DNA from 2 places in the Psychrobacillus mangrovi genome. Region 2 is predicted to be linked to the other one. Evidence: predicted binding sites of a transcription regulator. Region 2 holds the regulator's gene; the other holds the start of a gene.
What was found. The regulator LexA, encoded in region 2, represses DNA repair genes until DNA is damaged. The targets are predictions, from matches to a motif close to CGAACATATGTTCG.

Region 1 (10,623 bases), on a different contig from region 2:
TAGACTTGAAAAAATTTAGTTGTGGTTTTGAAGTGACAAAGGAAGTTATTGGCGGAAAATGGAAAGGTCTTGTATTATACCTTTTAATGAATGGACCAAAGAGAACGAGTGAATTAAAGCGCATTGTCCCAAATATAACTCAGAAAATGCTGATTCAAACACTTAGAGAGCTTGAAGACAGTGGACTTGTGAGCAGAAAGATGTATAATCAAGTACCACCGAAGGTTGAATATTCATCCACTGAACTTGGAGAATCTCTTAAACCTATCTTGCAGGAGCTCTGTCAATGGGGAAGCCATTATGCGGAGCAAGAGTATGCAGAAGGTGAATTTGAAATCGCACAACCAGAAGAGGCTTCTTAATGAGGAAACCAACTTATAACACCTTATATGTAAGGTATTTTATTGTTGTACTAAGATTTGGCCATTTTAATTCGAAGTAGATGGCCTCGACTGATTCTTTAAGACCATTAAAGCTTCCTTAATGTAGTTAAAAACGGGGGTAGCGTCCTTGGAATCTACTTACGTTGAAATCCGAATTTTCCTGACGCTAACCTATTTATTGTAGGGATTCTGCCCTGTTGTAACATAAGTAGAACTTCTTTACTTTTTACTACAGGATTACTGGCACGACTATTAGAACAGAAAACAGTTACCATCGTATTACCTCCTGTACGGTTATCATTCATAGGATCACGTGTATATTATTTACCTCTTTTTAAAATGTATAACTGGACTCTGAAAAAACTTGTTATCTGCAAAAAAAAGGAATGCCCGATTGAACACAAGTTAAACAACACTCTTCGACTAACCTGCTGCGTTAGTTTGAGTGTACCATTTCACAATGGATTTCTGAGTTCTACTTGATGTTTCGGATAAAAAAAGACCATCGAAATGATGATCCAGTCTAACTAAAGCACCCGTTAGTTTAATAAGGTTAAGAAAATAATGAAGATTATTGTTCAATCAATATGACAGTAAAAACTTTATAAAAACGGTAATTATTCTTCTAAAACTTCTAAATGTAATAGGTCGCTTTTTAATTCATTTTGAGATGAATAGCCTGTTTGGATAATATTATCTTTATTACGAGCAAAATATTTATATTCTACTTCTGGTTCAGTATCAAAAATTACACCTATGTGATATGGATTCATGTGTTCATAGCCGTCCTCACGATGTGGCACTGTCCAATATCCCCACGTTTCCCCAGGGTACTGTTCTTCCAAATGCATCTGTATATAACCTACTTTTTTTTCAATTTGCATATCAATCCAATATGGGCGTACGAAATAAAAGATTCCAAAAGACACCAAATATAAAATAGCTAATCCCTGAACAATTTTCCTCCATTTTCCTTTCAAAATGAAAGAAACCAATAGAATAACAAATAAAATTCCACCGACTATCATAAATTCAATTAATTCATTTGGATGCAATGAATACCCCCCTTTTTATTGAATCAGTTCATAAGTTTCTTCTTCAACTAACCTGCCTCGTTAGTTTAACAACTTTATCATGTCTAAATCATGCACCTATTGATTCTTTTAGTCTAGTTTCAATTGAATTGATTACACCTCGTACAATTTATCTTCGTTCCCATCACAAGTGGCGATTCTAAATTAGGGCACGTTTTGCTAGACGCGAATTACAAGTTGCTGGTCTTGTTGAACAACTAGAAGCCAATACCTATCGTATAACAGATTTAGGAATAAAGGTCTTAAAGCAATTCCCCTACAATGCAACTATGTCTATAATAAGCAAATTCATTAAGAGAATAGCCATTATTGATGGTGTTGAAGAAAGAATACAGAGATTTTTGAAGAGATAGATGAAAGTATTTTTTACCATATTAAAATATCACCTTTGTTATAATATAGACAGTTCCTAACCATTATTGATAGTGATAAACAAAGGGGTGTGTGGCTATGTCTATAAAGTATATTTTAATCAAATCTAGTTTTTCACCTAGAAAAATTTCTATGAATGATTTTCAAAAACTTACTAATATGTTGCCTGATAAACGAAAGCCTTTAAGGTTTTCAGAAGGTTTTGTATTGCAAAAAGACATGTTTAATAAATGGAATACTATGATGGCTGTTCCTGAGCATTTTAGAAGAGTACAGGTTGATTTTCGAAAAGTCCAAGAGTTGAATGCAGGTAGATCCTTGCAAGAAGTTATAAATGCAACTAAAAGTATCTCTACAGTAAGTAATATGAACTTATTGACCGTTCAATCTGTGCAACGTGTATTAGAGCCAACAAATTTCAATATACCAAATATACATCAGAATATTTCTCACTCTGTAACGGCACTATCTGATGCACTTCAATCCTTTAATGACATTTCGAGTGTCACAAGGAATGCACAAAATATCATTAATTCAGTATCTTTGATAACACCTGCAACGCAAGCCACTAAAAGTTATCTGGAAACAATGCAATCTCTGCAATCTTTGAAAGATAGTTGGAGCCGGTCATTTAAAACGATATTAAAAAATTTAGATGAATCCAATCAATCTTATCGTGAAAACCAGTATGATCTTGTGACATTGGCACAAAAAAGCCAGTGGTTTCTATATGAAGAATTAATTGATCGATATTTAGAAGAGCAAAGTGAGAGTCAAGTTACTGATTTGAATGAAGAATTAGTTGTCGATTATGTTTCACACCATTTAGATGAATGTATTACAGATATTATCAACTCCCCATGTTATGCTACACAAAAGAAAGTTATTGAACAGAGTTTCCATGCTTATTCAATTGGTCATTATGAAACGGCAATTTTCCCATTGTTCGGTGCATTTGATAATGTCATAAGTCGTTGGGCAACAGGACTATTAACTAACCCATATGAGCACCAAAAAGTCTATATAACTAGCTTCAGAAGAATATTAAAAAGAAACATAAGAGATAAAGCGGAATTAGTTGAAAATATACAAAGTATTAACTTGTTAAAGGTATTAACCGTTATAAATGCTTATATAGATCTATTCGACAATAATCCGTCTAATTCTGCTAAAATTAATCGAAATGCTATTCTTCACGGTAGTTTTAACTATGAGTTACTAACCAAAGAAAGCTACTTGAAAATGATTGTATTGCTTAAATCAGCTTTAGTATTGTTAGAGGTTTCACCTTCAGAACTAGACATTAATATTTCTAAATAGAGACGGAGACGATAATATGAAAGAATTTGATCCTAATTGGACCACGATTTCAGAAAAACATCATCTTGTACCGAACACATATTTAAAAGGGTGGCAACATAAAGACTCCTATGTTTATTATATCGATAAAAATGAAAATAATATTGACTTCGCTAATCCAGACCAGAGTAAAAATACACGGAAAATTGTTCGAACAAGTAATTTTTATTCGAGAAGAGTAGGCGCTTTATTCCAAAGTAAGTTAGATTGTGACAAATACTTTGCCCCTTTAAGATTACATGGATATAAAGTTAAAATTGACGGTTTAGAGGTCTCAGATTCTATTAGACTGAATAACAGCTTTTTAGACGAGTTTGATTTATGGAGTGTTTATGATACCAATGACAACTTAATTTCAGAGGATGAAAAGCAATCTTTAAAAGAAGAGATTAAGTCTATTCATATTCGAGACTTAGAAGAAGCATGGAATCAAATTTTTGAAAATACTTGGTTTGACGTACGAAATGACATCTTAACAGAAGTAAATAAAAATAAGAAAGTCAATAAAATACCAGCTGTCAGACGTGAAGAATTAGTTGGATTTATGGTGTCTATGGAATGGAGAACAGAACCTGCCCAACCAATATTAAAAAATATGTTCAACGAATTAATACGATTACTTGGTATTGAAGAATTTTTAAATGATCCTATTCCGGAAGAGAAAAAAATGTATCCTTTTATCAATACTTACGGAGAAAATTATTTACATAATATATTGCTTAGTATGTATCATCAATTATTCAATAAAAAAGGACCAATTTATGAAGAAATTCAATATATTTTAAATAACATGAATCTAGAACTTTTTGTTCCTGAAATTGGTTGTGAGTTTATCACTACAGACAATCCAGTTTGTCGTTTTCAGAATGATCGAGATCAAACAGAATATCTTTTTCCTATAAGTCCTGATTTAGCGTGTGCTGTGCGAAAAGGTAGTCCAGTCGATAAAAATCATTATTTCTTAAATACTCTTAGCAAAGATGAAGTATTTGCGTATAATGAACAGTTAAAAAAAGATTGTAACAAGGGCTATATACTTGGTCAGCCATCAAAGAAGCCATATTTTAAATAATAGCGATTTAGAGACTTCGGTTCGCTCGTGGTTTTCTATTAGAGACAAAAAAAGCGACCAACTCAATTAAGAGGCGGTTGCTTTTATTTTGGTCTTGATTTTTTCACATCTTTTTCTCCTTAATCCACGAATAAATTCGATATGTCCCAAAGATAACTTTATAATCGTTTTCATCGTCAATACGCTTTTGAACTTCAATTCTTTGTTCTTCATTCGCTATTTCATTTGAACAACGTGCGACCATTAAAAATAAAACAACAAAAATAAAAAACGATTTTCGAGTTTTCAAAATATCCCCCAATAAACTTGTCGGACACTAATCAACTTAATCATTTAATTTCCTTAGATGATGCGTCTCTTTCAATTTTCTTTGTTTTTATAAATGAATTCAAATCTCTAAAAAAGACATAATACGCAAGCAATACTACCGCTATCATTGGATATGCAATTGCAGGGTATTTATCAAATATATAATCTCGCTGAGCAATGATGAAATATTGTACCATTATTAACAAAATTAAAGTGTGAATAACTGAAAGCAATTGTTTATGTTTTCTGAAAAACAATATAGATACTAAATATACTACATTTACTAGAACAAAAGCCCACATAGCATCGATAGCAAATAATTCACTTTCCACTATGAACACCCCTTAATAAAAAATTTACTCCTAGTTAAAGGATACCCCCTTAACCTATAAAACACCTTTAGATTTTCCTTATTGAACTAAACTGCCGCATTAGTTCAATAAGAAAAGAGAGCTGCCTAAGCAACCAACGATCTTTAACTAAAGCACCCGTTAGTTGAACAATGTAAAGTAAAATTTTTAAAAAAGTAGTTTATATAAAACATACCCAACTACTAAAACAACAATTAGTATCCCTGTTCCTTTCCAACCCATACCACCTGTTAAATCAGTTAGATTTCCAGTTTCACCTCTACTAAATCCATCTCTTAATGCACCGCCAGGATTTTTTTTTAGTTCTTGTTGTCTTAATCTTTCTCTTTTTTCTTTTGGAGTTTCTTGTCTATTATTCAAATCAAACACCCCCTATGGATTACTGTATTCTCTAATTTCTATGGGTTTACCTTCTTTTACTAACCAGCCCCGTTAGTTCAATAAGAAAAGTGAGCTGTATTATCAGCCCTACATTTTACTCAAGCACCCGTTAGCAGAACAAGGAATTATTGGATTTTTAATCTTTTCACCAATTTTAATGCTTCTTTAGTAGAACCAATTAAAGTAGTGTCTCCTTTAAATTCTCTTAGCTTTAACGCTTCTATAAAGCATTCTACAGCTTCATCTAACCTTCCCATTTCCATTAGACATTTTCCCTTGTGTTGCAAAGCAAAATCTAAGTATGTTTCTAGCTTATTGTCTTTACATTTTTTAAAAGCTTTTTCAAAATGCTCTAACGCTTCATCATGTTTTTCATAATACTTTAATGCTTCGCCAATTCGTATTAATGTTACAGTTTCTCTTGTTATGTTTCCCTCTTTTAATGCGTGACATAGGCAAATATTTAAGTAATTGAGTGCTTTCTGAGGCTCACCACAAACTCTATACAAATTACCTACTGTTCCGTAAAGAAAATACTTATCGCTTTCTTCAATATTAATTTTTAATAAATATTCCGCATCAGAAATAACTTGTTTTAATCTCAAAGGATTTGAAGTCTTTTCTCGTAGAAAATCGTTACTATCAAAATAAATAAACTCATTTACGGAAGAAAGACTTTTTTTAAAATCAACTATTCTCATATCTTATCTCCCCCAAATTAGCTATGTCATCTTAAACTAAACTGCGGCGTTAGTTCAATAAGAAAAAATGCTTTACTCCTTCTTGAAGTAAAGCACCCGTTAGTTTAAGTGAAAAAACTCACAATTCGACTCTAGAGATTATCCCGCTATACATAGCTTTCCAGCTATCGTCGTCCTGCTTATCGGCTCGATATAATTTTAGAGTACCTTTATACAAATGCCCTTCAACATCTTTAGTAAATTCGAAGAAATCGGGTTGTTGTTGTAATTCATCTAAATCGGTATAAAATAATTCAGTTTTATAAATAGGTAATCCAGAAGGTGTCTGTAAATATTCTTCCGTAGTTAAGTATGAAACACCTTGAGAATCTAAAACTGTTAATGGAGTCACTGATACAACTTCTTCTTTATCCATATCAGGTAAAGTCTCAACTTCTACTGCTTGTCCATTAGTTACATCTTCCATCTTCACTTATTTTGCTTGTACTTGTTCTTCTGCTTCCTCATTTGCACTACACCCAGCTAACACAATAGCTCCAAGTAAAATCCCCGTGTAAAGATATTTTTTCAATATTCTCACTCCTTTATATCCATTTTATCATAAGAAATCAATTGTTCTTCAACTAAACTGCCGCGTTAGTTCAATAAGAAAAAAAATCTTTACTCCTTCTTGAAGTAAAGCACCTGTTAGTGAAATACTCAAAGCAAATTAGATATCCTTAATAAGCCATATAGCATTAGTAGAAGTCCTAAATAAAACAAAGCTGTTAATCCTGTAAAAGGGTCTAAAACAAAATCAAAAAACTCACTCCACTTTTCCTTAATAGAATTAGCTTTCTTTATACTCGGTATGAAAATAAACAACGAAATAACTATACAAATAACTCCTGCAATTAAGGATAAAACACCCATCATTGAACCCACCTTGTTTTATGTTTTTAAATCTTTTTAATTGAACTCAATCCCAAAAAGTTCCTAACCGCTTCTTCAACTAAACTGCCCCGTTAGTTCAATAAGAAAAAAGGCTTTACTTATTCTTGAAGTAAAGCACCCGTTAGTTTAAGTACATTTATTCACATACTTATAAAACTACTTTATTTTTAAGGCAGTTTGTATCCTTTAAGAAATTCACTGTTAGTATTTCTCGATCTTTATTTTCATTTTTATTTTTTCTTCGCTATCTGTTACTGTTTCTGTTTCAGAAACATTCTTAATAGAATCTTCAACTATTTGTTGAATCAAAGTAGCATCAATATTTGCATCCTTCGGGAAACCTACTGAAACTGTTAATTCATCAGTACCACCATCTATCATTATTGCTAGTGAATCACTATCAAGTTCCGTCTGCTCTGTAATAGATACTATTATTTCATTTTGTAATTCAGAAAATAAGTTTCTCTGAGAAACTACTACTTCCTGCTCGCTTTCTAATACCTCGGTTGTATTACATCCAACTAACAAGATTGAACAAAATACAATTCCTGAAATCATAGCTTGTTTCATCCTTTCTAAATTCCCCTTTCAAAAATAAATTGCACATTCCACAACAATTCTCCATACGTAAGTTTGACCCGAATGTAAATTATCTCTATTGCAATTGTTATAAATTAATACAATATTAGATTTGTAATAATTCACTTGTAATATATAACATACTAACCAAATTGAAATATTTAAAGTAGGTAAGATTGAAGCAATATATCAATGTACTTGATTAAAACCAATTAAGGCAACCCACACAGTTTAATATAGGTCTGTTGTTGCCCCTAATGTAGCACCGCGAATCATAGATTCATCACTAAACTTTATTAAATCACTTGGTTTTCCTGTAACCACTACACCAATAATATTAAGGTTCTGAGGTTCTAGTTTTATTTTGCCCTGATTAGTTATGTTATTAATAATTTTCTCTGCATCACTTTGATAATCACCACCATCCTCCTTTACCATCTCTAAAATCGATATAAAGTTAGAGGCAGAATAGGTATCTGCATTTCGGTTATATGAAAAGCCATATGCACCAAAACCATGGATTGTAGCGTCTCGGAAATCCTCATATTCGTTAAACTTATTATCATTTTCTATTTCATCTTTACTAAACGTATCTACCCAATACCATGCTAATTGCTCTTTAAATATTTGGTTTACTTCCTCAATTGAGTATCCATCATTAAATGAAAAAGCCATTTCTACAACAGTGTTATCGTCAATAATATTCAGTAAAGCCCTGTCATCAAATATTTGCGTATAGTTAACTTGTGGATGAAAAAATTCAACTACTCTTTCTCCTTGATAATATAAAGGAAGTCTCTCATCCTCTTTGCTAGCTGTTCCGTAAGCACCATTAGTATTAGTCAATCTAGATGTTCCAAAAATAGTAAAGACTTTTTCCTGTTCACCCCATGGAATTGGTACTCCTCCTACATTTTTTACTATCTTCATTTTTGCCGTTGCTGAAGTTGGAGAATAATTGTATATTGTACCTTGCTCTTCGATGTTGGCGCCCATAATATCGTTCCAAGTCGAATCTAATTCGGTCTCCTTTTCCATTTTCATTATCATCACTCTATCTCCAATAATATATAGACCAGGTAAAACAATAAGACTAATAACTAATGAAATGAGCACCATTCTTATCATTGAACGTTTCTTTGCTTTTTTTACTAATTTCTCAAATTCAAGATCTTTTGGAAAAAACTCATTTTCCTTGTTCATTTTTATACCTCCTATAATGTTCTATAAATTCTTTTCTTGCCCTATGGAGAATAGTCTTAACAGATCCTTCTTTCATGCTATATAGTTCTGCTATCTCTTTTATTTTTAGTCCTGTACTATATTTCAGAAGAAGCAACTGCCTGTATTTTGGTTTTAATTTAGTTAAAATTTCATGAATATCCCTTTCTAATTCAATTTGCATGAGGGCTTTTTCAGGTGTTTCTTCCTCAAATATTTCTTGTAAGTTGAATTTCAATAATATATCTCTTCGCCTAGTTTTCTTACGGGACATATCATAATATTGATTTACTGCTACTCTAAAAAGCCAAGCTTGGGTATTATTAAACTGGACTGAGTCTATGTATTGTAAAAATTTATAAGCAGTATCTTGAATAATATCTTCTGCATCTTCCTTAGATGCACCCATTTTTATTAGGTAAGAGTAAACAAATTTTAGTATCTCATTTAGTTTTTTCCCCATCATGGAATCATTCATTTCAAACCTCCCACCTTTAAAACGTTTCAATAATAAAAAGGTTAACAAAAAAATTACAAATTTAGGTTACTTATTTCTCTTTAACATATATTTCTTTAGTTAAAAGAACTTGGCAAGAAAGCTATCGCTTCTCGCCAAATAAATTAGAAGATATTGTTTAGAAATTATATTGATTACATTTAATTAATCTTCGACAGCCACTGGCTATTTATAGCTAGTTCTGCCCTTTGTTCGTTTTACCACTATTTGTGTGTTCACTCCAATTAATCTTAAACAACCTTTATATGAATTACCAACAAATCTCTTGAACTCTTCCTCCACAATCTGGCCCGGTTGCTGAACAACAGTTAAACAACACTCTTCAACTAAACTGCCGCTTTAGTTCAATAAGAAAAAAGGCTTTACTCCTTATTGAAGTAAAGCACCCGTTAGTTCAATAAGAAAATAGCAATTTAATGGTATCGAAACCAAACAAACCATCCTTTTTCCTTACTTTTAGCTAAAAATATTTGACCTTGGGCTAAGTCAGCTCCAGGTGCTTTGGGGAATTCTAAACGTATAAGCCATGACTTTTCAGCAATTTCTTTGCCACAAAAGGTTTTTGCCATTCCAAAATAGCCTTCTTCTTCTTTATTACCAACTGTTTTAGGAAAAGGTTTGGCAGTTACTACATTCCACTTAGTATATATGTCAGGTAAATCATCTAATCCAGTTCCATAAGTTTTTGGTATTAAAGTATTTAACGCTTCTATTACCTCTTTTTTATCCTTAAGCGATATTTTCTCTAAATCACTTAATACAGGACAATTTTTAGGCTGTGCATAAGCTTCAAATGACACCAAAGTAAATAATGAGATAATTAAAATTAGTACATACATTTTTTTCAAGATAAATTCACCTCTTTTCTAATCTTCCCAAATTAGAAAGAGGTATCCATCCATCTTAAAGACCCACCGTTAGTTCAATAAGAAAAAGCTACCCTTACAGGCAGCCACTTGTTTAACTAAAGCACCTGTTAGTTTAATAAGAGGTTGGTTTAGGAAAAATTTTAGTGTGTAGACAAAAGGCATTCGAATGAATCCATTCTATTCTGATTCATCTCTGGGAATAAAATTAATCTGTTTAGCTTGATACATATTATCTTTAAAAGTATAAATAATATGAATTTCACCTATAGATCCCCCAGCAGGAGCTATTGTCAGCCCTACTATAGCCACAAATTTGTTGTCAATAACTTCAAACCTTAAAGTACTTCCAATAGCGACATTTTCAAATATATGTGATGGAACAATGTTTAATTCCCTGATATTTATTTTGTTCTTCTCCTTACCAATACTAACAATAGCTTTTGAACTACTCAATTTAGTTTT
Region 2 (10,623 bases):
CCCTTTTTTCGGATATTCATCCGTATCAAATATAATTGGATCCCCTTTACGCTGAGGAATTTCTACTGGAACAATCTCCTCCACAAATTTCCCCTCTTCAATTGCTTTTGCTGCACGAGCTTGAGAACGAGCAGAAAATGAATCTTGCTCTTCTCTAGTAATATTAAATTGGTCACAAAGATTTTCCGCTGTTATTCCCATATGATAATCGTTAAAAGCACACCACAAACCATCAGAGATCATGCTATCCACCACTTTTTGATCACCCATACGAAAACCATCTCTAGCATTTTTTAATAAATAAGGAGCTTGGCTCATATTTTCCATTCCACCTGCTACAATGATGTCAGCATCTCCTGCAATAATAGCTTGAGAAGCTAGATGGATTGCTTTAAGGCCTGAACCACATACTTTATTTATTGTTAAAGCTGAAACAGCTACTGGTAATCCTGCTTGAATAGACGCTTGTCTAGCTGGATTTTGTCCTAAGCCTGCTTGTAGAACATTCCCCATAATAACTTCATCTACAGCATCCTTTGCTAGTCCAGCTTTTTCTAATGCTTTCTCAATAACAATAGCCCCTAATTTTGTTGCTGGTACATCTTTTAACGCCCCTTGAAAAGATCCTATTGCAGTTCTTACTGCACTTACAATAACCACTTCATTTGTCACAGTCAAACTCCTCCTCTTATTCCCCTAAAATAATATTTGCTTGTTTAACCATCCATTCCTTACAATATAGATGGAGGGATGATTATGTTCAGTTTACCAAAAAAAGTGACAATTATCGAGGTTGGACCGAGAGATGGACTACAAAATGAGAAAAATGAAGTACCAACTGAAGTAAAATTAGATTTTATCGGGAAACTTCAAAAAGCAGGGGTTAAAGAAATGGAGCTAACTTCATTTGTATCACCAAAATGGGTTCCACAAATGAAAGATGCAAAAGACATAGTAAATAGTACCCCTAAAGTTGGAAGGCAATTTGTTTTAACACCAAATGAAAAAGGAATAGAGCTCGCTAAACAAGCAGGCGCAAAGAGTTTCGCTGTATTTGTCGGGGTATCAAATACATTTAATAAAAAAAATATCAACAAAACAACTGAAGAGAGTATGATCGGACTTAAACCTCTCGTGGAGCTTCTTGTAAGTGAGGATCATTTTGTACGTGCATGCATCTCTACTGCTTTTTATTGTCCCTATGAAGGATTGATTGATCCAAATAAAACTATCGAATTATGTAGACAATTTGTTTCTTGGGGAGTAAATGAATTAAGTGTTGCAGACACTATAGGTATGGCTAATCCAAAAGAAAGTTATGTACTATTTGAACGACTAAAAAGGGAATTCCCCGAAACACTTATCACTGCTCATTTCCATGATACACGGAAAATGGGCTTAGCTAATATCTTTGCAGCACTACAAGCAGGAGTTGATCGTTATGATAGTTCAGCTGGTGGATTAGGCGGATGCCCATTTGCGCCTGGTGCAACAGGTAATGTAGCAACTGAGGATGTCGTGAATATGCTACATCAAATGGATATTGAAACGGATATTAATCTTGATTTATTAATTGAAGCTGTTGATTCAGTTGCTCCTTTTGTGTCTAGACCAATTGAGACCGGTATGTATAAACTAGTTAAAAGCAAATAGGGGTTGGTGCAATGAAAAAACGAGTAATATTATGGACGAGTTTGTTGACAAGCATTCTAACGGCAACTACCACGGTTTTTGGTTACTTTGTCACAAATAAATTAATGTATATGAAGAAAAAAGAAGATGACTTTATATTAAATAGGGAGATTACATCTAAACGATTAGACGAAGCTTGGTTTCGTGCTGTGAATAAAACAGAAAGGTGGATCGAATCGATTAATGGATACTCGCTAAAAGCTATTTTCGTGGGGCCTCTTCAAACAAATAATTACGTTATCATTTGTCATGGAGTTACAGAAAACAAAATTAATTCCCTTCGTTTTGTACGTATGTTTGAACGATTAGGGTTTAACAGTGTTGTTTATGATCATCGAAGACACGGTGACTCTGGAGGAAAAACAACCAGCTTTGGATTTTATGAAAAGATTGATTTACAATCCATTGTAGAAGCAGTAAGAGAACGTGTGGGTGAAAATGCCATCATTGGTATACATGGAGAGTCTATGGGGGCAGCGACTATGCTACTATATGCAGGATCCATATTAGATGATGCTGATTTTTATATTTCCGATTGTTCATTTTCAAATTTTGAAGAGCAGGTTCTTCATATAATGCGGCAAACTACCCCTCTTCGCTCCAGTTTAGCAATACGCTTTGCTAACTTATTTTTGAAGATACGAGATGGATATACTTTAAATCTTGTCTCTCCTATTGATGTGGTAGATCACATAGAGAAACCGGTGTTGTTTATTCATAGTTTACAGGATGATTTTATTCTTCCGGGAATGACAGAAGAATTGTTTAAAAAGAAAAAAGGACCAAAATCGTTAAAGTTGTTTGATGTGGGAGCTCATGCAAAATCTTTTAATGAAAATAGTGAGGAATATGAACAAATTGTAGCGGATTTTTTACAACATAATAATTTACTGAACAAATAAAAAGCACTCAACGGAGTGCTTTTATTTGTTTTGCATTTTATTCATTTGATTCATCATTTGTTTCACTTGTTTCTCAGAAGGCTTACGACCCATTTGTGCCATCATCATACGAAGCATTTGTTCATTGATAGGTGGATTTTCTTTTAAATATTTCATCATATATTGACGTGCAGCATAAAAGCCGATTGCAGCTCCAGCGATTAAGGCAACGATTACAATAATAATCCAAATCCAATCTTGCATACTTTCTCCTCCTTTACGTTCTTGTCTACGTGTACAAGACACCACAGAAAATTATACTATAGATTCTTTATCCAGACTATAAAAATTCAAAAAAAGAAATACATAGGAAACAAAATCTCTATTTGTGAGAATGAAGTAGGAAATAAGTTAGCTCTTCCAAGATAAAAAGCAATTCGAATACTTTACAATGCAAGTATTCGAATCGCTTTAAAGTACCTCTTACTTTTCAAGCAAGTTCTTCATTTTGGCAACAACGTTTTCTACCGAGAAACCATATTCTTTCATTACGATTTCACCCGGTGCGCTCGCACCAAATTTATCAATTGCAATAACATCTCCTTCAAATCCAACATATCGATGCCAGCCAAGGGATGCTCCCATTTCAATAGCAAGGCGTTTAGTTAAATGTGAAGGTAGTACAGATTTTTTATATTCACTATCCTGTTGTTCGAATAAGTCCCAAGATGGCATAGATACAACTGAAACTTGAATACCCAATTTTGCAAGAGCTTCTTGTGCTTCTACAGCAAGGCTAACTTCTGACCCAGTAGCAAGTAAAATTGCTTCTGCTTGGTCATTTGGAGAAATTACATAAGCACCTCTTGAAACACCCTCATTTGCTTTCTCCACAGAACCTTTAAGTGTTGGTAGGTTTTGTCTTGAAAGAACAAGAATTGTTGGTTTGTTTTTAGAAGATACCGCAAGCTTCCATGCTTCTTTCGTTTCATTTGCATCTGCTGGACGAATGACAGATAATCCTGGCATTGCTCTTAAAGAAGCTAAATGTTCAACTGGCTCATGCGTCGGACCATCTTCCCCCACAGCAATACTGTCGTGTGTGAACACATATGTTACTGGAAGTCCCATTAGAGCAGATAATCTAATCGCAGGTCTTACATAATCACTGAACACAAAGAATGTACCACCAAATACATGTAACCCACCATGTAACGCCATACCATTTAAAGCAGCACCCATTGCAAATTCACGAACACCAAACCAAATGTTCTTACCTTCGTAATTTAACGAAGAAAAATCTCCTGCATTCTTAATAGTAGTTTTATTCGAACCTGCTAAGTCTGCGCTTCCACCAAAGAATGATGGTAGATTTTGAGCTATTGCATTAATTGCATCACCTGATGCTGAACGAGTTGCATGAGATGTCCCTTCTTCGTACACCTTCATAGCTTCATCATAGTTTTCCGGTAATTCACCTTTAATAGCACGCTTTAATGTAACTGCAAGCTCAGGAAATTCATTTGAATAAGCATTTAACTTTTCAATCCAAGCTTCTTCTTGTTCCACACCTAAACGGTTAGAAGCTTCTTTAAATGTTTCATATACTTCTTCAGGCACATGAAAGTCTGCCTCAAAAGACCATTTATAAGAAGCTTTCGCCAATAATGTCTCGTCTTTTCCTAGTGGCATACCATGAGCATCAGATTTACCCGCTCTATTCGGTGAACCAAATCCTATTACTGTTTTAACTTCAATAATAGTAGGCTTATCATTTTGAGCCTTTGCTTTTTCAATCGCTGAAGAAATTTCTTCAATATCATTTCCATCTTTCACCAGAATATAATTCCAGCCGTATGATTCGAATCGTTTTTCTACTTTTTCTGAGAATGATTTATTCAAATCTCCATCTAAAGAAATATCGTTACTATCGTATAGAACAATTAATTTACTTAATTGCAAATGACCGGCAAGTGAAATTGCTTCCGCTGCTACGCCTTCCATTAAATCTCCATCTCCACAAAGAGCAAAGGTGTAATGATCAACAACTTCATGACTTGGGCGATTATAAGTCCCAGCTAAATGAGCTTCTGCCATTGCCATTCCAACAGCCATTCCAATGCCTTGTCCAAGAGGACCTGTTGTAGCTTCTACTCCTGCCGTGTGACCAAACTCTGGATGTCCTGGAGTTTTAGAATTCCACTGTCTAAAGTTTTTAATCTCTTCCATAGGAAGATCATATCCACCAAGATGAAGTAAACTATATAGAAGCATAGAACCATGACCTGCAGATAAAACAAAACGATCACGATTGAACCAATTAGGATTATTTGGGTTATGTCGTAAATGCTTTGTCCAAAGTGTGTAAGCCATTGGTGCAGCTCCCATTGGTAAACCTGGATGACCAGAATTTGCTTTATCTATTGCATCAATTGATAAAGTACGTATGGTATTAATTGCAAGTAAATCTGATTGAAGTGACATATTTGACATCCTCTCGAGCTAATTTTTTCTATATCTATAGTTTAGACAACAATCTCGGCATTATCAATGGTTTCTTATTGATTGATTAATTCAGAAATTTCCCTTTTTTAGCTTGTTGCACTTTTACTGGTGTCACATCATTACCTGCAGGATCCACAATTTTCACACTTTCAATAGTATCTCTCATTGTTGCACGAAATGTCTCTAAATATTCTTTTCTTAATGAACTTTGTTCTTTAGCTTCCTCTAAAGATAATCCAGAAGACTTCGATTTTCTCGATAATTCGCTAATTCTTGCAAGTTTTTCTTTACTAAGCATAACACTCACCCTTTATATTTTATTCTTATATAAAGGTAAGGAAAAAACACACAGAGTGCAAGCCTTTAACCTCCGTGTGTTTTAGTAAATTCAATATAACGTCTATGTACAGTGGCTTTACTTATCTCAAAACCCAAACCTTTTAACGTGGCAGCAATTTCCTCGAAAGTTAAGCCAGCATTACGTAATCTTACTATTTCATCAACGGGAACTTCAATTCTTTCCCTACCTTCTTGATTTCCTCGCATTTTTAAATTCTTTTCGGGCCGGAAACCTTGAGACACTGCCCGCTTCATTCCGCGCTTAATTTTAGCGTTATGCAATTTCCGTTGATATTCTTCGACTAAAGCCAAAATTTCTAAAAGCATAGAGTCCATTTCGTTTAAATTTAATACACCTTTATCTTGAAGAGTAAAAACTGAGGTATTTGTTTTTTGAAGAAGATGTAAAACTGCCATCCTTCCATTACCACGACCAATCCGTGTTTCGTCTTGAACGAAAACAGCTTTTATTGCTTCTTCTTTAATATAGGATAATAAATCAAGCAATCCATCTCTTTCTATGTCGTAACCACTATGCTGATCTTTAAATATTTTTGCAATCTCGTACCCTTGGGCACCTGCAAAGTTGGTTAGCTCTTCTTCTTGTCTTACTAGAGACGATTCTTGTGTTTCTTTTTCTGTACTTACTCTACAATATATAACTGCTTTCATTGACTATCCCCTGCTAACTCTGTTGAATTCTCAAAATTAAACTGCTCCTTTTCGCTCGGAATTATTAAAACATCACCAGCTTTTATATGTGCAGTATATAAATTGTTTATTTTCATTACTTCATTAATCCATGCATCTCTTGATTTTTCTGTTTTAAATTTATCAGCAAGTGCCCACAATGAATCACCTGGTTCTACTGTTATTTTATATTCTTCTTCAGCTACTTGAGAGTTTATTATAACAATTGATAAAATGAAAGTTAGGCTTAATCCAAAGAATAAAGTAAGAAAATAATTTTTTGCTAATAATTTCATGAGTATAACCCCTTTTACAGAATGTTTGTTCGGTATGTATGTTCTTATAATAATGCGAACGCATGTTTTTGTCAACATCTTTTAGAACCTATGTTTGCATTTCATATTATAGGCTGATATACTATAAATAAGAAAAAAACTCTTATAAAATAAAAAGAGGTGAATGTATTGAAGAAAGCATCTAAACGACAAGAAGATATATTAGCATTTATAAAAGATGAAGTGCGAAAAAAAGGATATCCACCTTCTGTACGTGAAATAGGTGAAGCGGTGGGACTAGCATCTAGCTCTACTGTACATGGTCATTTAGCAAGATTAGAAAGCAAAGGATTAATAAGAAGAGATCCTACTAAACCTCGTGCCATCGAGATTCTAGATAGTACAAGTTCAACTATAGAAAAACAGGGTGTTGTTCATGTACCTTTAGTTGGTAAAGTTACTGCTGGACTTCCAATTACAGCTATTGAAAATGTGGAAGAATTCTTCCCCCTTCCTGAAACATTTGGTACTTCTGATGATCACTTGTTTATGTTAGAAATTATGGGTGACAGTATGATTGAAGCGGGTATATTAAATGGAGATTATGTTGTAGTTAAACAGCAACAATACGCTAATAACGGTGAAATTGTAGTTGCAATGACAGAAGAAGATGAAGCAACTGTAAAACGATTTTTTAAGGAAAAATCCTATTTTCGATTACAACCCGAAAACTCTTCAATGGATCCAATCATCGTTAACTCAGTAACTATTCTTGGTAAAGTTGTAGGTGTTTATCGACATATTCAATAGATTCATGGTTGACTTGACAGATAGAGTTATAATCCGTATGATTACGTAGAGCCGATATCATATCTAAACAAAAAGTGGACATTTTTGTTTAGATCATCGAAAAAACTCCTTGACCTTTTGGTCGAGGGGTTTTTGTTATTATTTTATTACCAAGAGTATAAGTTTGGAATCTAATTCTATTAATATGTGTTTGTCTATAGATTTATTCAAGAAAAGGTTAAACCTAAAGGAGAAATAATTCGTAAAATGGGAAAACCAACGAATATTTTCTGTTAAATACTACTCTATTTACAAGGGTACTCCACAAAACTAAACTACTTAGCTAGAGAATGATCTTGTTAAACATTATTACTTTTATCTAGTAAATCTATTCTCCTCTCAAGTTCTTCTATTTTTTTACCTAATCTATTAAGTATATAATGTCTCGTATTATTTAATACATGAGCAATCGTTATTGTATTTCAGTTACCATCCATGCTCCTCACACTAGTTACTTTCCCTACTAAAAAGCTCTGACTATTTGACTTCGAGAAGGACTAAATCGCGAAGTAATATTCCTTCACAAGGTCTAATAAACATTATTTCCCTCCTTTATATTTATTAAGTTCAGCACTCTAAGCATCATTCTTTAATAAGAATTGCAATAAAATTGAATAGCCTTTTAAAGTACTTTTTATATTCCCTAAATTTAGACATAAAAAATAGTCTCACTCTAATAAGAGTGAGACTATATCTGACAATCTTTTATGAGAAAATTGAAGGGAGATCACATATGTTTCTCTGTATTTATATACCTCAAAACTAAAGAGAATAAACCGAAAGTTTTTCCAAATGATAATAAAAAAAAATAAAAGGAATAAAATTAAGAAAATAGGGTATTTTTTATATAACTCATATTTCACTTAATACCTAACTCTAAGATTTCTTGTTTTTTAAGTAAAGAAGCTTGGTGGGAGGTGAATAATTGAATAGAGTCTATGGTATTAAAAGCTTAGTAGAGTATCTTGATTCAGTAAATTTTCCATTGTCTGAATCAAAAATTGACGATTTAATAATAAAAAAAGAGATACCACATCAAAAACCTCTTTCCACTATGATTGTTTTTAATCTTGAACATATTGATTGGTGGATTGAAGAACAGCGATTAAAACCATAGTACTATGCGCCCTACATTACGTAGGGCACCTATTATTAATAATCACTATTTCTTTTTCCCTAAAATTAGTTCATAATTAAAGTATTAAAGAAGTTTTAAAGGAGAAATGACCTATGATATTCATCAAGAATGAACTAAATTATTTATTAGAGGACTATAGAAATTGTGAAAATCCTTCTATTAAAGAACAAATTCTAGAAGATATCAATCTATTAAATGAGGCTTTGGCTATTTTACAACTACAAGAACAAGAATCCTATAATATACATCAGTAATTACTCAAAAAAATTTATAATATTATTTAGAGTTATTAAGAACACTCAGGCCAGTCAATAAAGTTTTGGCATCTTCATTTAAGTAATACTCAATATCTTTTCTTACTAGCAGTTCTGGGTTATTTTTAACAGATAATTTCAATCCTCTTATATCAAACTTTGTTGCATAAGAATTTATGGAATAGATTACATTCATCTCTTTACGGCTTAAAGAGTTTATAACAGATTGTGTATTGTTTTTTAGTATTTCAAACAATAATCTAGCATTACTCCGTAAAAGATGTCTATTTTCACTAATCAATTCTATATTATTTTCCATATAACTTCTAGCTGAAATCAAATCCAGCGTATCATACTTTCATTTATTTTTTTTATTAAATCTTTTATATCCATTTAACACCTCTAACTTCCTCTATTTATACTATTTAAATATCGGTTTAGACAATTCAATATTAATAGGCGAAATAACTTCTTTATTTTTTTATATAATAAAAAAGAGCCCCAAAATCAGAGCTCTTATGCTAAATTATTTATGTTTTCTCATAGCTTGTTCTATCGTAGAATGAGTATCTATATTTGAAAAGTCTATGCCTAGTTGTACAGTTGTTTGAGCTATACTTGGACGCACCCCTGAAAGACTAGATGTTACTCCAATCAACTTTAATGCATCAATCATATGAAATAATTGCTGTGCAACCATTGTATCCACAACAGGAACACCGGATAAATCAATATACAAATGACGAATTTGGAAATCCGCACATTGCTTTAATACTTGTTCTAGCATCACCTTTGCTCTGTTCGTATCAATCTCACCTACTAACGGCAAAACTGCTGTCTTATTTATTAACTCAATAATGGGTGCACTTAATTCTATTATCATTTCTTGATGAGCAATTAATCGAATTTCTGTCTGTTTTATGAATTCATTACTAAACTTAAGTATGACTCCGTTAATGGTTTCAATTATTGCACTGTGACACGCAAATATTTGTTTAATAGTAAGTTCTTCTGGATACATTTCGACGAATTCTTCTATTAATTCTAAGTATAAATATTGTTGACGAAAGAATTCCCCTACTATCTCAGTTAACGGTGTTTTCTGATGACCTTCATCTGCTACTATTGATTCCACAAAATCATCAAAAATTTCTAAAAATGTTTCATTTGGCTCATTAAACAAATGAACAAATTTTTCTTGGAATCTATGATTTTGATGTTTTAGCTTATCTATTTCTTCTTGTTCTAAAGTACTATAAATTCCTATTTGATCTTTATTAAGTGTTGCGTACCAACGTTCAGTTATTAACCAAGTTCTTTCGCTTAGAAAGTCATATAGTAATTTATTGCGAATCATTCGTGATCCTCCTACTTTATTATTGCTATATACTCAAGTATAACAAATACCATTGATTTTGATATATTTTAAAAAAATAATGATTTTCACATACTTTCCTTGTTTAATAGCTCACAAACACTATATGAGTTTCTTCGAAAATCTCAGATTGCTTTCTCCATTCAGTTCAACATATATCGGAATCGATAAATCATCCCGTGCTAAGTATTATGATGTTCTAGAAATCACCAAGGCAGCTTAAAAGTAATTCCTACCTCCAGCTAAAGCACAAAACTTCGCAAGCTTCTAATAATCTTCGGATAAAAAAGTATCTATGTCAGTAATAATATCTTTTAAAATATCTATTGAAATTATACTGTCACTATTATGGTCAAGACTATGATTTGCACTAGGAATTAATTTCGACATTAAATTTGTATTTTGTTTCAATCTACCAAATAACTCCTCAGAATAAATTTCATCCTCATCCCCTATTATGCAAAACCCTTTGTTTCCACTATTAACTATAGTATCTATAACTTCGTCTAAATTTAATAAAGGAGTTAACCATATTACTTTAGATTCCTTAAACTTTTCTCTTCGTAATTCTGAGCTCATAGCTATTGTTCCTAAGGATTTCCCTATAAAATAAAAATTTTTGTAA

Region 1: WAX74_RS20135 (topoisomerase) is a predicted target of LexA. The motif match lies at 7,598-7,611, and genes of this name have one in related genera.

The regions. Positions count from the first base shown of each region.
Region 1 is NZ_JBAWSY010000031.1:8,846-19,468, forward strand. Features, by position in the region: gene WAX74_RS20085 (winged helix-turn-helix transcriptional regulator) at 6-362, shown strand; gene WAX74_RS20090 (hypothetical protein) at 1,001-1,438, opposite strand; gene WAX74_RS20095 (hypothetical protein) at 2,069-3,169, shown strand; gene WAX74_RS20100 (DUF4238 domain-containing protein) at 3,186-4,280, shown strand; gene WAX74_RS20105 (hypothetical protein) at 4,384-4,569, opposite strand; gene WAX74_RS20110 (hypothetical protein) at 4,610-4,921, opposite strand; gene WAX74_RS20115 (DUF6366 family protein) at 5,108-5,320, opposite strand; gene WAX74_RS20120 (tetratricopeptide repeat protein) at 5,467-6,042, opposite strand; gene WAX74_RS20125 (hypothetical protein) at 6,161-6,508, opposite strand; gene WAX74_RS20130 (hypothetical protein) at 6,742-6,957, opposite strand; gene WAX74_RS20135 (topoisomerase) at 7,177-7,545, opposite strand; gene WAX74_RS20140 (anti sigma factor C-terminal domain-containing protein) at 7,786-8,757, opposite strand; gene WAX74_RS20145 (RNA polymerase sigma factor) at 8,741-9,253, opposite strand; gene WAX74_RS20150 (hypothetical protein) at 9,706-10,131, opposite strand; gene WAX74_RS20155 (hypothetical protein) at 10,339-10,623, opposite strand, start outside.
Region 2 is NZ_JBAWSY010000001.1:434,891-445,513, forward strand. Features, by position in the region: gene WAX74_RS02180 (acetyl-CoA C-acetyltransferase) at 1-672, opposite strand, end outside; gene WAX74_RS02185 (hydroxymethylglutaryl-CoA lyase) at 757-1,653, shown strand; gene WAX74_RS02190 (alpha/beta hydrolase) at 1,665-2,594, shown strand; gene WAX74_RS02195 (YneF family protein) at 2,616-2,837, opposite strand; gene tkt (transketolase) at 3,057-5,057, opposite strand; gene WAX74_RS02205 (DUF896 domain-containing protein) at 5,143-5,376, opposite strand; gene WAX74_RS02210 (YneB family resolvase-like protein) at 5,442-6,089, opposite strand; gene yneA (cell division suppressor protein YneA) at 6,086-6,403, opposite strand; gene lexA (transcriptional repressor LexA) at 6,572-7,192, shown strand; gene WAX74_RS02225 (hypothetical protein) at 8,157-8,348, shown strand; gene WAX74_RS02230 (hypothetical protein) at 8,462-8,623, shown strand; gene WAX74_RS02235 (hypothetical protein) at 8,646-8,942, opposite strand; gene WAX74_RS02240 (STAS domain-containing protein) at 9,150-9,980, opposite strand; gene WAX74_RS02245 (alpha/beta hydrolase) at 10,266-10,623, opposite strand, start outside.